Regions from separate parts of the Arthrobacter sp. R3-55 genome, predicted to be linked through region 1. Evidence: riboswitches for the same ligand, from Rfam matches in the RefSeq annotation. Region 1 holds a riboswitch; each other region holds the start of a gene.
What was found. Region 1 has a riboswitch for S-adenosylmethionine ahead of M1D51_RS16730 (hypothetical protein). Riboswitches for the same ligand answer to the same signal wherever they lie in the genome.
Positions count from the first base shown of each region.

Region 2: it holds a riboswitch for S-adenosylmethionine, as region 1 does, so the genes downstream of both, metX (homoserine O-acetyltransferase MetX) here and M1D51_RS16730 (hypothetical protein) in region 1, are expected to answer to the same signal.
Region 3: it holds a riboswitch for S-adenosylmethionine, as region 1 does, so the genes downstream of both, M1D51_RS02565 (DUF1737 domain-containing protein) here and M1D51_RS16730 (hypothetical protein) in region 1, are expected to answer to the same signal.

Region 1 is NZ_CP096423.1:3,660,346-3,665,922, forward strand. Features, by position in the region: gene M1D51_RS16725 (sodium:solute symporter) at 1-1,161, shown strand, start outside; SAM riboswitch class IV at 1,295-1,414, shown strand; gene M1D51_RS16730 (hypothetical protein) at 1,430-1,789, shown strand; gene M1D51_RS16735 (hypothetical protein) at 1,786-1,977, opposite strand; gene M1D51_RS16740 (VIT1/CCC1 transporter family protein) at 2,211-3,362, shown strand; gene M1D51_RS16745 (matrixin family metalloprotease) at 3,447-4,337, shown strand; gene M1D51_RS16750 (matrixin family metalloprotease) at 4,701-5,498, shown strand; gene M1D51_RS16755 (LOG family protein) at 5,506-5,577, opposite strand, start outside.
Region 2 is NZ_CP096423.1:3,169,608-3,175,184, forward strand. Features, by position in the region: gene M1D51_RS14685 (alpha/beta hydrolase) at 1-91, opposite strand, end outside; gene M1D51_RS14690 (SGNH/GDSL hydrolase family protein) at 162-1,004, shown strand; gene M1D51_RS14695 (winged helix DNA-binding domain-containing protein) at 1,033-2,175, shown strand; gene M1D51_RS14700 (hypothetical protein) at 2,266-2,700, shown strand; gene metX (homoserine O-acetyltransferase MetX) at 2,730-3,851, opposite strand; SAM riboswitch class IV at 3,867-3,983, opposite strand; gene M1D51_RS14710 (bifunctional o-acetylhomoserine/o-acetylserine sulfhydrylase) at 4,136-5,452, opposite strand.
Region 3 is NZ_CP096423.1:527,709-533,285, reverse strand. Features, by position in the region: gene M1D51_RS02580 (aromatic amino acid ammonia-lyase) at 1-327, opposite strand, end outside; gene M1D51_RS02575 (NtaA/DmoA family FMN-dependent monooxygenase) at 327-1,655, opposite strand; gene M1D51_RS02570 (SulP family inorganic anion transporter) at 1,809-3,542, shown strand; SAM riboswitch class IV at 3,601-3,713, shown strand; gene M1D51_RS02565 (DUF1737 domain-containing protein) at 3,727-3,993, shown strand; gene M1D51_RS02560 (rhodanese-like domain-containing protein) at 3,990-4,400, shown strand; gene M1D51_RS02555 (O-succinylhomoserine sulfhydrylase) at 4,401-5,577, shown strand, end outside.

The sequences.
Region 1 (5,577 bases):
ACCTCGGGCATTGTCATGCTGGCCTACACGCTGATGCTGTGCGCCACGTCCACCGGCGCTTACGCCACCATTTTCGTGGTCCTCTTCGGCTGGGAGCGTTGGCTCGCCATCGCCATCGGCGGCGCTATCGTCCTGGTCTACTCCACCATCGGCGGCATGTGGTCCATCACGTTGGCCGACCAGGTCCAGTTCGTCATCAAGACAGTGGGCATCTTCTTCCTCATGCTCCCCTTCGCCCTGAACGCTGCAGGCGGCCTCGACGGCATCCGGGCCCGCGTCGATGAGAGCTTCTTCGACATCGGCGGAATCGGACTCCAGACGATCATCACCTACTTCGTCGTTTACACCCTTGGCCTCCTGATCGGCCAGGACATCTGGCAGCGCGTGTTCACCGCCAAGACCCCCACGGTGGCCCGCTGGGGTGGCGCCACTGCAGGCATCTACTGCATCCTCTACGGCTTCGCCGGTGCCCTGATCGGCATGGCTGCCAGTGTTGCCCTCTCCGGCGTGGAGATCGCGGCCAAGGATGATGTTTACGCGGAGGTCGCTACCCGGCTCCTGCCCATCGGCATCGGCGGCCTGGTTCTCGCTGCCGCTGTCGCGGCCATGATGTCCACCGCTTCCGGCGCACTGATCGCTGCGGCAACAGTGGCCCGCGCAGACGTCATGCCCTTCGTAGCCAGCTGGTTCGGCAAGAAGGTAGACACTTCCGATTCCGACAACCCTGAGCACGACGTCAAGGCCAACCGCATGTGGGTCCTTGGCCTGGGGCTCGTCGCAATCATCATCGCCATCTCCACCAAGGACGTGGTGGCCGCGTTGACCATCGCTTACGACATCCTGGTGGGCGGGCTCCTGGTAGCCATCATCGGCGGCCTGGTGTGGAAGCGCGGAACGGGCATCGCCGCTGCTTGGTCCATGGCAGCCGGTTCAGTGGTAACCCTCGGGACCATGACCATCCTGGAAATCAATGCCGAAGTTCCCTTGGACGGCATCTACGCCAACGAGCCCATCTACTTCGGTCTCATTGCCTCCGCCCTGGTGTACCTCGTGGTTTCACTGATGAGCAAGCCCACCGATCCCGCCGTCATGAAGGCATGGACGGACCGCGTGGCCGGCACCCGCGTGGCAGAAGAAGAACTCACCACGCCCGCCTCCTAGCAGGCACACTCAGGTACAGAGAAACAAGCAAAGTTCGACGGCGGCGCCTCCCCTCTTCGGGGCGGCGCCGCCTGCGTTTAACCCTGGCAATGCAACGGATGGGGGCCACATCGATGCTGTAGGGTTGTCCCAGCTTCAAGAGATGTGGTGCCAAGCTCCGACTGGCCACACACCAACCCCATGTTCACGGGTGGTTCGGATGAGGAAGCGGCCCGTCCCGGACCAGAGACAACCGAGCGGGCAAGAGCACTCCCCAAGGAGCAACCCCTTGCCGTACCAAGGCGATACCACCCCCGCAACCAGCACCCCCGCAGCCAACACCACACGGGCAAGCACCCCGCCCGCAACGGCAGCCGTCACGGTGGCGGTGATTCCCGCCGTCGACCTCTTCCTGGGCACGGTGACCATCACTGCCGAGGCTGGCACCAGGCAGTTCAGCCATCCCCAAGCGCAGCTGATCGCCCGGGCGTTGGCGCAAGCCGTCCGCCCAACGCGTTGGTGTGAGGCGTCAAGAACCCTGACGGTCAGAGTTGCCGCCGTCGGCCGGCGGGCGGGTATACAGCAGCACTTCACCTTCAGCCACCAAGACCCACCCCAGGAGAATCCAACCAGGGAGAATTCGGCCTAGATTTCCTCGTCTTCCTCCCGGAACTCCTCGGTTTCGTCGATGGGGACCACCCGTTCGTCGTCCTCCGGAGCGTCCACTTCCTCAACCCAGGGCTCGTCCACTTCCTGGTCCTCGGCGTAGTCGTAAGCCGGGTCGGACTCAATGGTTGTCCGTTCCGGGTAGTTGGCGTGTGATTCGGTGGTGTTCATGGTGCAACCTCCGTCTCGCGGGCCGCTCAAAGCCCTTGTTGAACGTGCGCGGGATTCCTCCCGCCCCTGTCCTTCCATCTGAGCACCGGGTCCAGCGAGGGTCAAGGAGGCCCGGAAATTACGGTGCGCCGAACATTCCCAGTGAGGAATACCAGCCAAAAATCCCTGCAGATAAGCGGTACAGTGGGGCGTGCAATGGGGCCGCAACTACCCCACCCAGCACAGGAGAAAAAGTGCAACAGCACCACGAATCCCCCGGTTCGTCGAGCCCCGCTCCGGACCCTTCCACCCCTTATGACGGTGCAGCATCGCCTTCCTCATCGGACATCCGCCGCTGGCGGCAGTATCTGGCCGATGAGCGGGCCGAGGCGGCCGTTTACCGCGAACTTGCCCAACGGCGCGACGGCGAAGAGCGCCAAATCCTGCTCGCTTTGGCCGAGGCCGAGGGCCGGCACGAAGCCCACTGGCTCAAGCTCCTTGGCGAGCACGCCGGAATGCCCAAGGCTGCATCGGCCCGGAGCCAGTTCCTGGGCTTCCTGGCCCGCAACTTCGGGTCGGTCTTTGTGCTTGCCCTCGCTCAGCGCGCAGAAGGCCGTTCCCCGTACGGCGCCGAACCCGCGGCAACCCCTGCCATGGTGGCTGACGAGCAGATCCATGAGGAAGTTGTCCGTGGCCTGGCCACGCGTGGACGGAACCGGCTCTCCGGTACTTTCCGTGCAGCAGTCTTCGGAGCCAATGACGGTTTGGTGAGCAACCTTTCGCTGGTCATGGGCATGGCCGCCACGGGTGTGCCCAGTCCCGTGGTGCTGATGAGCGGCGTGGCCGGCCTTTTGGCGGGCGCCCTGTCCATGGGCGCCGGCGAGTACGTCTCGGTCCGTTCGCAGCGCGAACTGCTCAACGCAACCTTGCCCACGCAAGCCACCCTCACGGCTGCTCCGTCGTTGGACATCGAGCACAACGAGTTGGTCCTGGTCTACTTGGCCCGCGGAATGACACGGGAAGCAGCCGAGCACCGTGCCGCTGAGCGCATGGGCCTGTTCAGCTGCGATTGCGATCCCAGCCTCTCCTTGCAGCCGGAAAAGCCCTCCACGGATGAGCACGAGTCTGTGGGCTCGGCGTGGGGCGCGGCAATGTCCAGTTTCTGCTTTTTCGCCTCCGGCGCCATCGTTCCCATCCTGCCTTTCATCTTCGGCATGACGGGATTCGCCGCCCTGATGGTGGCCGGTGTTCTGGTGGGCATCGCGCTCCTGGCGACCGGCGCCGTCGTGGGCTTGCTGTCCGGAACATCACCGCTGAGCCGCGGGCTGCGCCAGCTCGCAATCGGCCTGGGAGCAGCCGCCGCCACCTACGGGCTGGGCCTGGTGTTCGGAGCAACCATTGTCTAGTTTGGACGGCTCCCCCCGCAGCCCGTAATGTTGGTTCGTCCTCCGCGCTGCCCCGCGTGACAGGGGCGTGAGGAATGGAGAACCGTGGACTCAGAGCGGGAAACGCGTGTGCCAAAGCACCGCCGTGCCGGAACGGCCTGGCGCATTCTCCGTGGCGTACTCATGGCCGGAATTGCCGCGGTGGTGGCGGTCCTGGTCAGTGGATTCCTGCATGGAGACCCCAGGATCACCGCCCTCTTCCCCGGCGTAAGCGTCCCTGGCTCCGCGCAAGGCGGGCAGAAGCAAACCACACCGGCGCGGGCGGAAGATGCCCCTCCGCCCGGATTAGAGGAAGCGGATGCCCCGTTGGGCTCACCGGTGGCGCCGGAGACCCGCAACGATTCGTACAAGTTCCTGGCCACCAACGACGACGGCTCTCCGGTGGGCTACTCGCCATGCCGGCCGCTGCACTACGTGGTGAACAACGCGTCCGCGCCGGCGGGTTCGGATGCTCTGCTGGAGACGGCGATCGCGAACGTCTCGGCTGCTTCGGGGATCCAGTTCGTCAACGATGGCACCACGGACGAGTTGCCGGCAGACAGGCGGGAGCCCTATCAGCCGGCCAAGTACGGTGACCGTTGGGCTCCCCTGCTGATTTCGTGGACCACGCCCGAGGCCGCCCCGGCCCTGATGGACAAGGTTATTGGCACCGGCGGCAGCACCATGTACTCACTGAACAACGGGCCCAAGAGCTACATCACGGGCAGCCTGGAGCTGGACACCCCGCAGGTCTCCGGACTCCTGGCCGACCCCGAAGGCGCGGACTACGTCCTGGCGGTCATGCAGCACGAGTTGGGGCACGTCATGGGTTTGGACCATGTGGATGATCCCGTCCAGCTCATGTACCCGGAAATCGGTGCCCCTGACGGCCTGGCGGCCGGGGACCTGACCGGCCTGCATCTCCTCGCTTCAGCACCCTGCCGCAAGGACATTTAGCGCCCTGTTCACAGGGCATGGACTCCCGGCCCGTCTGGACTTATGCTGGCGGCTACGGCCGACGGCGGCGCCCCACCTCCCGTCGCAGCCTCCACGTCAGGGGGTTCCATGGAACCTTACGGGTCGCCTCAGTGGCAGGACCCCGCTTCCCGCCGCCCCCGGAATCCTACGGGCAGCCCTTACGCTCCTCCGGGCAGCCCAAACCAGCCCGAGGCCGCAGTGCCGCCGCAGCCGCCACCACCTCCGCCTCCGCCGCCGCAGCCGCCACCACCTCCGCCTCCGCCTCCGACGCCACCGCCACCAGCTCCACCGCCTCCGACGCCGCCTCCGCCACAGGTCAAGCACAGCAGCATTGCCGCCATCTTGTTCTTCCTCGGCATCCTCGGCCTGGTGTGCGCAGGGGCCTACTTCAGCGGCGACCTGCAGTTGCACGGTTCATCGGCTACCCAAAGCCAGGGCTCCCGGCCCGGGCTGGTCCCGTTCGGACAACGCCAGGACCCTGTGCCCGGCTTGGAAGAGGCCGATGCACCCCTGGGAACCCCCGCACCTGTGAACCGCACCAGCAGTTCCTACAAGTTCCTTGCCGTGAAAGACGACGGCACTCCCCTGGCGTACTCACCATGCAGGCCCATCCACTACGTGGTGAACTCGGACCTGGCGGATCCTTCCTGGCAGCAGTTGGTGGACGAGGCTGTCCGCCAAGCCAGCGTGGCCACGGGATTGAAGTTCATTTACGACGGCCCCAGCTCCGAGGTCCCTTCCACCAACAGGCAGGGATACCAACCCGCCAGATACGGGGATCGGTGGGCCCCCGTCCTGATCGCGTGGAGCACCCCGGAGCAGGTACCGCGCCTGACGGGCCAGACTGTGGGCTTGGGCGGGAGCTCCTCGATCGGCCTGAGCAACGGTTACCAGGCCTATGTCACCGGCACTGTGTCCCTTGACGCCCCGCAATTCGCTGGCATTGTGGACACCTCCGAGGGCAAGGAAATCGGCATTGCCGTGATCATGCACGAGCTGGGGCACCTGCTGGGCCTGGACCATGTAGAGGACCCCCGGCAGCTGATGTTCGATCAGGCATCCTGGGTCCGTCAATACGCAGCCGGGGACAGGACCGGCCTGGCCCAACTCGGCACGGGTCCCTGCAGCAAGGACTTCTAGGCGCGCCTCACCCCTGGCCGGCCACCACTGCGAGCGCGTCCTCCACGGTGTCCACCAGGAAGATCTTCTCTGCCATGGG
Region 2 (5,577 bases), 490 kb from region 1:
GCAGAAGCACCAGGAGGGGCTTGCCTGCGCGCTCGGCTTCGTCATGGGACCACAGGACAACAGGGGCGGGAAATGCGGGAGCTTCAGTCATGGGTCCATTCTTGCAGTTACCCACAAGTAACAACCTACGGTGGCGTAGGGTCGAGGTCACGGGGCAGGATATGAGCGTGAGTGAGAACAATCCTTTACTGAAGCCCGGCGAGCCGGTTCAAAAGCACCCCTGGACCCGTTACGTAGCACTGGGTGACTCCTTTACCGAGGGCATCGGCGACCCCGAACCCCGGAACCCCGGCGGGAACCGTGGGTGGGCGGATCGGGTTGCAGAGGAGCTGGGCCGCAGCCAGGAAGACTTCGCATACGCCAACCTCGCCATCCGCGGCAGACTGCTGCAACAGATCATCGATGAACAAGTCGGCCCCTGCCTGGAATTGCAGCCTGACCTTGTCTCCATTTCCGCTGGCGGAAACGACCTCATCCGGCCAGGCGGCGATCCCGACCTCCTGGCCGAAAAACTCGATGCCGCCGTCGCTGAGCTAAGTTCCGGCGGCGCCAGTGTGGTCCTGTTCAACGGTCCGGACACCGCAGCTTCGGTGCTGGGGCGGATCCGCGGCAAGGTGGCCATTTACAACGAGAACCTTAGGACAGTGGCGGCACGGCACGACGCCGTCATTGCGGACATGTGGTCCTTGCGGCAGTTGGCAGATCCTCAGATGTGGGATGCGGACCGCCTCCATTTCTCGCCGCTGGGCCACCACACCATCGCCATGATGGTCCTGGACTCCCTCAACGTCCAGCACACCCTTGAGCCGCTGATGCCTAAGTCCCTTCCCCCGCGGACATGGCGCGAGGCCCGCTCATCGGACCTCGTCTGGGCCCGCGAGTACTTTGTCCCGTGGGTCATCCGGCGACTCCGGCACCAGTCCTCCGGTGACGGTATTACCGCAAAGCGCCCGACGCCGGGTCCCGTCTTCGGGCCAAGCGGTACCTTGCTGCCGCGGCGCTGACGTGACGGCCCTGGCTGACGGCCCAGGCGTGACCGCCGAGACCATTCGCAGCATTCGGCTACGGCGGCAGCAACTGCGGCCTCCCTGCGCCGAAAGCCCCGGGGAAGTGGTCCGGAATCTCCTTGCCGTCCAGTCACAAGAATTTCCCTATGCCCGGTGGACCGTTGCACAAAGGACACCTGCTTCCACTTCCCCGGACGTGGAACAGGCCGTCGCCGAGGGAACCATCCTGCGAACCCACATCCTCCGGCCCACCTGGCACTTTGTGCACCGGGACGATCTTGGCTGGCTGATGGGGCTCTCCGCGGACCGTCTCCATCAGGGAAACAAAGGCATGTACCGCCAAACAGGGATCGATGAGGACTCCGCCGGCCGAAGCGGCCTTATCCTTGCTGCAGCCGTTGCAGATGGAGCCCATAAGACCCGCGAGGAATTGGCCGAAGTCTTGGGAAAGTCCGGCTTTCCCAGCAAGGGCCTGGGTTTCATTTACCACCTCATGCACGCCGAAATCAGCCGCATCCTGGTGAGCGGCAGCCCCATCCGATCCGCCGGGGGCGCGCTGAAGCAGACGTACGCCCTCTTCGAGGAGCGTGTGCCGGGTTTCCTTCCTGCGCCGTTGACCGTGGAGGACCGGGAGCGGGCCCTGGGAACCTTGGTGCTCCGCTACTTCGGCAGCCGGGGACCGGCCACCATCAAGGACTGCTCCGCATGGTCCGGACTGACCATGAAGGACGTAAAACTGGGCCTCCACGTGACTGAGGAACTTTCGCCCGGCGCCCTGGCTTCGGTAACCCTGGACGGTTTCGAGTTTTACCTGGCCACGGAAGACGTCGGCGAGCTCACCCTTGGAAGGCGCACGACACCTCCGGATGACGCAGGACTCCCCCGGATTGACCTCCTCCAGTGCTATGACGAATACGTCATGGGCTATTCCCAGTCCCGGCATTACCTGGGCGGGACAGCGCCATACTTCCCCGAGGACAACGGGCCCATGCATGTGGTCCTGATGAACGGCAGGTTGGCCGGATGGTGGCGCCATGGCTTTTCCGGCGGAACCTGCCAGCTGGACGTCCGGATGAACCGTCCTCCAAGCCCTTCCGAGCAGGAGGCCCTGGACGCGGAAGTGGCACGCTACGGCCGGTTCCTGGGTATGGAGGCCCGGCTTCTCTGAGCCGTTCGGCGCAGGGAAGGGAGCTCTTGCCGGCAGAATCCGGGCTAGCTGGCAGGACTAAGCTGGGATAAGACCTAGGAGGCCTGCACTGTGAACAATCTGATCTTCTGGATCATCGTCTGCTCGTGGCTGATTCCGCTCGGGATCCGCATGTACAACCGCTCCCGCGCACGCCGGATCCAGCAAGGAACCTTCCGCGAGCCCGGCTACCCGCCGCAGAACCTGCCCGGCCCGGGCTTCCCGCCACAGCAGAACTACCCCGGCCAGCCCTACCCCGCGGAAAGTTACCCGCAGCAGAACTACCCGGGCCATCCGTCCGAGCCGTCCGTCATCCGCCCGGCGGAACCGGCACCGCAGGAGGGGTCGTCGTCGGGGGCTTCATCCCCCGCACCGTTCCCGTCTACCAGCGGATCGCCGCAAGGCTACCGTGCCCGCAAACTGGCAGAGCTGGATGAGAAATTCAGCAACGGCGAGATCGCCATGGAGGATTACATGAAGCAGCGCGGCGAGATCATGAACGGCTAGCCCACCGGGATGCCAAGGCAGCCTGCAGGCTAGGCGAAGAAGGCCTCGCGCAGCTGGGGAGAGAGCTGCCCGATTTCAGTGAGGAAGCCGTCGTGGCCGATCGGAGCCTCAATGACGTGGACCGGAACATCACCGGGCAGGGCTGCCGCCAATTCCCGGGATTGCGCCGGGAAGTACAGCCTGTCGCTGTCCACTGCGGCCACGAAGAAATCGGCGGTGGTCCTGGACAATGCCGCCTCCAACGATCCCCGTCCACGGGCGACGTCGTGGGACATCAGGGCTTCGGTGATGGCGATGTAGCTGTTGGCGTCAAAGCGGCGGACGAGCTTTGTCCCTTGGTGATCCAGATAGCTCTCCACCTGGTACCGGCCACGCTCCCCGAGCACCTGGGCAGCCAGCGGCGTCTCCTGGTGCTGGGCTTCCCGACCGAAGCGGAAATCCAATTCCAGCGCCGATCGATACGTGATGTGGGCGATCCGCCGCGCCAAGGCGAGCCCGTGTTCAGGGGCATTGCCTGCGTAGTAGTCGCCGTTGTTGAAGTTTGGGTCCTGGCGGATGGCCAGTGTTTGGGCCTGAGCGAAAGCGATCTGCTCGGCGGTGCTGTAGGCGCCTACTGAAATCACGGCGCAGCGTTTGACGCGCTCGGGGAACGTCACAGCCCATTCAAGGGCGCGGGCACCGCCCATGGAGCCACCCAGGACGGCGTGCCAGGCCTCGATTCCCAGTGCATCGGCAAGGCGTGCCTCTGCCACGGTGCTGTCGCGCAGGGTGACCAGCGGGAAACGTGAGCCCCACGGCCGGCCGTCGGGTGCTTCCGAAGAAGGCCCCGTGCTTCCGTAGCACCCTCCCACAATATTGATGGAGATCACGAAGAACTTGTCGGTGTCGATCGTGGCGCCAGGGCCCACCAGCTGCTCCCACCAGCCTTCCTCATCCGTGGCTCCGCGGGCTACGTGGGTACTGCCTGTGAGCGCATGCTGGATGAGCACGGCGTTCGAGGCGTCCGCGTTGAGCTGCCCCCAGGTTTCGTACGCCAGGACGACGTCAGGAAGGAACCCGCCGGCTTCAAGTTCCAACGGCCCGATGCCGGCGTACTTGACGGTCCCGTCTTCTTCTCCGGATTTAGGAAGGGCTGTAGCAGTAATGGTCATTCCTTTGACACCTTAACCTCGCGCTTGCCCGTCGCCTTGCGTGCGAACAGGCCAGGTCTTCACCCGGGGCACCCCACCGCGGAGGAGGGTTGCCGGCCAGCAAGCCGGGGCTATGTGCTGGCACTCATGACCTAATACGAAGAGTCTAGGAAATACAGGGCGGTTCTGGCGAAGAATGTGACAACAGTGTGACGGTTTTTGGCGGCATCGTTCGCCGAACAGCACCCTGGAATGCCGCCCGGCGAACAATTGACGGCCGGACGGCCCTCCACAGGAGTGCGGCGTCAGGCCCCCTTGGCGGCCCGGAACCCGGCTTCAAGGTCCGCGATGATGTCATCCACGTGTTCGATGCCCACGGACAAGCGCACCAAGCCCGGGTTCACGCCTGCAGCGACCTGCTGCTCCACTGTCAGCTGGCTGTGCGTGGTGGAGGCCGGGTGGATGACCAGCGAGCGGACGTCGCCGATGTTGGCAACATGCGAGTGCAATTCCAGACCATCCACGAACCGCTTGCCTGCTTCGACACCGCCCTTGATGTTGAAAGCAACAATGGCGCCGGTGCCTTGGGGACCGTACTTCCGTCCCCGGTCATACCAAGGGCTGGAAGGAAGGCCGGCATAGGCGACCGATTCGACGTCGTCGTGGCTTTCGAGCCACTCGGCCACCTTGGTGGCGTTGGCGACATGGCGCTCCACCCGCAGGCTCAGCGTCTCCAGGCCCTGGGCAATCAGGAAGGCATTGAACGGTGCCACGGCTGAGCCAAGATCGCGAAGCAACTGGACGCGGGCCTTCAAAATGTAGGACAAGTTGGCGCCCAGCGCTCCGTCCTTGCCGAGGTCCCGGGCGTAGACCAGTCCGTTGTAGCTCGGGTCCGGGGTGTTGAAGCCCGGGTAGCGCTCCGGGTCCTTGCCGAAATCGAAGTTGCCGGAATCCACAATGACTCCGGCAATCGCAGAGCCGTGCCCGCCGAGGTACTTGGTGGCGGAGTGCACCACGATGTCGGCGCCCCACTCGATGGGACGGATGAGGTAGGGCGTGGACAGCGTGTTGTCGACGATGAGCGGCACGCCGGCCTCGTGGGCAGTGCGCGCTACACCCTCGATGTCCAGCACGTCCTGGCGCGGGTTGGACACAACCTCGCCGAAGAAGAGCTTGGTATTGGGCTGGACAGCATCGCGCCACTGGTCCAGGTTGTCCGGGTCCTGGACGAACGTCACCTCGATGCCGAACTTCTTCAAGGTGTGCGCCAGCAGATTGTAGGTGCCGCCGTACAGGCTGGGGCTGGCAACGATGTGGTCGCCGGCCTCCGCGATGTTGAGGATGGCAAAGGTCTCCGCAGCCTGGCCCGAGCTCAGCAGGAGCGCGCCCAAGCCGCCTTCCAGGCTCGCGATGCGCTGCTCCACAGCGTCCTGGGTCGGGTTGCCGATCCTGGTGTAGATCGGCGCCAGTTCGGCCAGGGCAAAGCGGTTGGCTGCGCTCTCGGCACTGGGGAACACGAAGGACGTGGTCTGGTAGATCGGCAGGGCCCGCGCTCCGGTAGCGGAGTCAGGCTCCTGACCTGCGTGGATCTGGCGGGTTTCGAAAGACCATCCTTGGGACATGGAGTTCTCCTGTTCGTGGCGCATTGGTTCTGTGGAAACGTGCTGCATGTGAGCTGGGGCCAGTCTAGGAAGTGTCCGGAGCCGAAGACAGCTTTGTGACGCCGATGGAATCTTTCGGACTTTCA
Region 3 (5,577 bases), 1.7 Mb from region 1:
GGCCAGGATCACGGCGCGGGCCGTGGGGCGGTCCAGGTAGGAGCCCACGCCACTGTTGTGATACCTGACCACCTGGATTTGATATGCCAGCAGTGACTTCTCCTCCACAGCGGTGTCACGGCCGGATCCGAGCAAGGTGTTCAACCCGTAGACGCGCTGCCCGGAGGAAGCAGCGCGCTCCAGCACATCACGGGAACGTCCCAGCAAAGACAACACATCTGGGTTGAGTTTCACATGAAACGACGGGTCGGCAGCTGCCAGGGCCACACTCCGCGCGGAAACCGGCGCTGTGCCCAGAACAAGCGCCCGGGGCTCGTCGGCCGCCATCAAAAGTCCAGGAGATTCTGCCGGAACCCACCGTTGCCGTAACTCTTCCTCAACAGGCCACGACGCCGCAGTTCCGGAGTGAGCTTGTCCAACACCCCGTGCACCGTCACAGGGTCCACAAAGCCGGAGAAAAGGAAACCGTCGCCGCCGACCTCGGCCCCGGTGGACTCCAGATAGTCAGCAATTTCATCCACGGTGCCGATGATCGAATCCCCTGCTCCGCCGCTCCTGGCCTGCAGGATCTCCCGTAGCGTGGAACCGGGAGGTGCCGCCTTGGCGAAGTGTTCCAACGTGCCCTGGTTGCTGTTGGTGCTCAGCTCAGGAAGGGGTGCGTCGAGGTCGAACTTCTTGAAGTCGATCACCGAGAGATAGGAAATGGAGTTCAGCTGGCTGTCGATATCGCGCTGGCTGAGCTCCCGGCGCCGGGCCCGCAATTCCTCGGCCTCGGCAGGAGAACCCACAACGGTGGGCTTCAGGACAAAAAGTACCTTGACGTCGTCGGGGTTCCTGCCGGCCCGGGCAGCTTCCGCCCTGATGGAATCCCGGTAGGACTTCATGCCCTCAACACCACGCGCCAAGGCAATGGCCACATCAGCATGCCCGCCCGCGAACGCTTTGCCCCGGGGCGACGCACCGGCCTGCACCAACACGGGTTCCTCCGGCAGCGGCGCCGTGTTCAGGGGGCCACGGACCTTGAAGAAGTCGCCGTCGTGATTGATCGGGTGCACCTTGGTGTGGTCCGCGAACACACCTGCCTCAACGTCCTCAACCAAGGCGTCAGGTTCCCAACTGCGCCACAGCCGCCTAACGACGTCGACGAATTCCTCCGCCTTCTCGTACCGGAGGTCGTGTTCGATCTGCTGGTCCAGCCCGTAATTTTGCGCCGCGAGGTCGCTGCCGGAAGTCACCACGTTCCAGCCCAACTGCCCCTCGGAAAAGTGCTGCAAAGTGGCTAGGAGACGGGCTGCAGTGAAGGGCGGATAGAAGGACGCACTGACCGTCGGGACGATCCCCAGATGCTCGGTGGCGGACAGAAGATACGGGACCAATGCCAAGGGATCATGCTTGGGCGCGAAGGATGCGTGGGCCAGGGAAACCTCGGCCGAACCGCCATAAGTGTCCGGCACCGTGAGGGAATCCTCAATGATGAAGAGGTCCAACCCGGATCGTTCGAACGCCCGGACAGCCTCCTGGTAGAGGGCGGGTTTCTTCCAGTCGTAACCCAGGCCGTAACCGGGCGTCCCCCACCCCTGGACACCGAATCCGTGGCCCACAAACCATCCAAAGTGCAGCATGGGCTTGAGTGTAGAACTGCTCTGTCCGTTCACCGCGACCTGATTTCATGCGAAGTTACAGGGGGACGTACTGGGTCAATTATGCTCCCGGGACGTCACAATTGAACGTGGATTGAGACGGCACGGATTTCCACATAGGCCTTGAATCCTGTTCCGCAAACAGCGGGGGTCGGGAATGATCGCTGTATGAATGCAGCAACCACCCGCCCTTCCGCAAAGGACCGGCTGTCCAGCCTCTGGGTCCTTAAGGGATACAAGCGTGAATGGCTGCGGCACGATCTCATTGCGGGTGCGGCACTGTTCTCCCTGTTGGTGCCCGCTGGCATGGCATATGCGCAGGCAGCCGGCTTGCCTCCTGTCACCGGCCTCTACGCAACTGTCGTACCGCTGCTGGTTTACGCGGCGGTGGGCCCTTCCCGCATCATGGTCCTCGGACCCGACTCAGCATTGGCCCCGTTGATCGCTGCGGCGATTGTGCCCCTCGCAGCGGGCAACAGCGGTAAGTCCGTGGCGTTGGCAGGGCTCCTGGCCCTGCTGGTGGGTGCGTTCATGCTGGCGGGCTCCGCCCTGAAACTGGGGACCATCACGGGTTTGCTGTCCAAACCCATTCGGCTCGGATACCTCAATGGAATCGCACTGCTGGTGGCGCTCTCGCAACTGCCGGCTTTCCTGGGCATAGAGGCCGACGGCGACGTCTGGCAAAAGCTCGGACAGGTCACCACCGGGGTATTCGGCGGTGACATCAACATCACCGCGCTGCTGCTCGGTGCAGGTTCACTGGCGCTCATCTGGATCCCGCGGCTCCTGCGGTGGAAAGTACCCGGCGTCCTGTTCGCAGTGGTTGGTTCATGCGTAGCGACGGCGGTCTTGGGCCTTAACGACGACGTGAAGGTCACCGGAGTCTTGCCGCAGGGCCTGCCGTTGCCCGCACTGGGCGGCATTGGATGGGCCGATGCGTTGACATTGCTGCCCGCCGCGGCCGGCATTGCCCTCATGGCCTTTGCCGATACGGGCGTCCTGTCCCAGACCCTGGCAGCCAAGGACGGCAAACGGGTGTCCGGCAACCGGGAGATGGCTGCGCTCGGGGCGGCCAATGCCGCTACCGGACTGCTGGGAGGATTCCCGATTTCCGGCAGCACCTCGCGGACGCCCGTGGCCGTGGATGCAGGTGCCAAATCCCAGCTGACCGGGGTGGTGGGGTCCTTGCTGGTGCTGGCATTCATGCTGCTGGCACCGGGGGTGACGGAGTACCTGCCATCGGCAACCCTTGCCGCGGTCGTCATTGCCGCAGCGATTGCCCTCGCAGATCCGGCTGGTGTCCGGCGGCTCTTCAGCCTTAGCCGCAGCGAGTCCGTGGTGATGCTGGCCGCGTTCCTCGGAGTCCTGACCGTGGGCGTCCTGCAGGGAATCGTTGTGGCGATTGCCCTGGCGCTCCTGGATTTTGTCCGCAGGGCCTGGGATCCGTACCGAACCGAACTTGGCGCAGAGGATGGCCTGCCGGGGTACCACGACGTTGAGCGGCATCCCGAAGCCGAGCGCATCCCGGGACTCTTGATTCTCCGCTTTGATGCTCCCCTGTTCTTCGGAAACGGCCAGGTCCTGGCCGCATTTGTCCGCGAACAACTGCATGAGGCCCCGGACGAGTCCGCGGTCCCCGTCACCCACGTCATCCTTGCCGCCGAACCCATCACCGGGATTGACACCACGGCCTTGGACGATCTGGTCACCCTGGACGAATGGCTGGCCAGCAAGGGAGTAGATCTGGTGTTCGCCGAACTCAAGGGCCCGGTGAAGGACAAGTTGGTCCGTCTTGGCACTGCAGCGAGTTTCACGCCTGAACACTTCTACCCCACTGTCGGCGCGGCAGTACGTGCGCTCAAGGAAGGGGGCACTGAAGCGTCCGCCGATTACGCAACATGACGGCCGGATCGGCGCCCGCAAGTGCAGCCCGACGCCCGCGGATGCTACGTTTTTCTTGAGTAATGAGTACCAGCGCAAAGCCCTGACTTGCTGGTCGGCAACCCTCTCTCCGGCGGGGTGCCTCAGGTGACTACTCGGCGTATCGACAAATTCGAACTGCAAGCGTGACTGAGGAGCACCAGCAATGCCTGAACCCACTGAAGAAAAACTCTCCTACCGCCTGATTACAGGCCCGGACAACCGTGAATTCTGCGAGCGCATCCACAGCGCGCTCGCTGAGGGCTACGTGCTCCATGGCAGCCCGGCAGCTACCTTCAACGGCACCACCGTCATTGTTGCCCAGGCAATTGTGCTCCCCGCCGCGATCGCCAATGCTGATGCCGCCGTCGCCGACGCCGTTGACCAGCTGGAGAACTATGACGACGAAGAAGCATTCGAGGGCCACGCATGAGCTACGCAGGTGACCTGACCCCGCAGGATGCATGGGCCAAGCTCGAGCAAGGCGCCATCCTGGTCGATGTCCGCACCGAGGGCGAGTGGGCCCACATCGGCATCCCTGACACCAAAGCCACGGAGAACGATCCCCTGTTCATCCAATGGAGCCTCGCAGGCGGCATCCCCAACTCCCGTTTCATCGAGGACCTGCAGCAGCAGGCCCCCGAGGACGAGGCCGTGGAACTCGTTTTCATCTGTCGCTCCGGCCAGCGCTCCATCTCCGCCGCCATTGCCGCAACGCAGGCCGGATTCACGGCGTACAACGTCCTTGAGGGTTTCGAGGGTGAACCTGACCGCTACGGTGAACGCACCGTCAATGGCTGGAAAAATCGTGGCCTGCCGACGAATCTGGGGACCGAGTAAGTGACTTTCAATCCCGACGCCGCCGGCTGGAGCCCTGACACCCAGGCCGTCCGCGGTGGCCTTGACCGTACCAATTTCCAGGAAACATCCGAGCCGGTTTTCCTGAACTCCGGCTTTGTCTACGAATCGGCCGCAGCTGCCGAGCGTGCTTTCACCGGAGAAGACGAGCGCTTCGTGTACTCCCGCTACGGCAACCCCTCCGTGGCCACGTTCCAGGAACGGCTGCGGCTGCTTGAAGGAACCGAGGCGTGCTTTGCCACCGCGTCCGGCATGTCTGCGGTCTTCACTGCCCTGGGTGCCCTGCTGGCTGCGGGCGACCGCGTGGTGGCTGCCCGCTCCCTGTTCGGCTCATGCTTCGTCATCCTCAACGAGATCCTGCCCCGTTGGGGTGTGGAAACCGTGTTCGTTGATGGCCCGGACCTGGAGCAGTGGCGTGAAGCCCTCTCGGAACCAACCACTGCTGTGTTCTTCGAATCTCCGTCCAACCCCATGCAAGAGATCGTAGACATCGCTGCCGTCAGCGAACTGGCGCATGCCGCCGGGGCGACCGTGGTGGTAGACAACGTCTTTGCCACTCCCCTGTTGCAACGCTGCGGCGAGCTGGGTGCCGACGTGATCGTCTACTCCGGTACCAAGCATATTGACGGCCAGGGACGTGTCCTTGGCGGTGCGATCCTGGGCACCAAGGAATTCATTGACGGCCCGGTAAAGCAGCTTATGCGGCACACCGGCCCTTCGTTGTCCGCGTTCAATGCCTGGGTCCTGACCAAGGGCCTGGAGACCATCGGGCTCCGTGTGAACCACAGTTCTGCCTCTGCTTTGAAGATTGCCGAGTGGCTTGAACAGCAGCCGGCCATCAGCTGGGTCAAGTACCCGTTGTTGAAGTCCCACCCGCAGTACGAGCTTGCCGCGAAGCAGATGAAGGCCGGAGGCACTGTGCTGACCTTCGAGCTGCTCCCTTCCGCGGGACGTTCGGCCAAGGATTCCGCGTTCGCACTGCTCGATGGCCTGCGTGTAGTGGACATCTCCAACAACCTGGGCGACTCCAAGTCCCTCATCACCCACCCGGCCACCACCACCCACCGGGCCATGGGGCCGGAGGGGCGGGCGGCGATCGGGCTCAGCGACGGCGTGGTCCGTTTGTCTGTGGGCCTGGAAGATGTGGATGATCTCATCC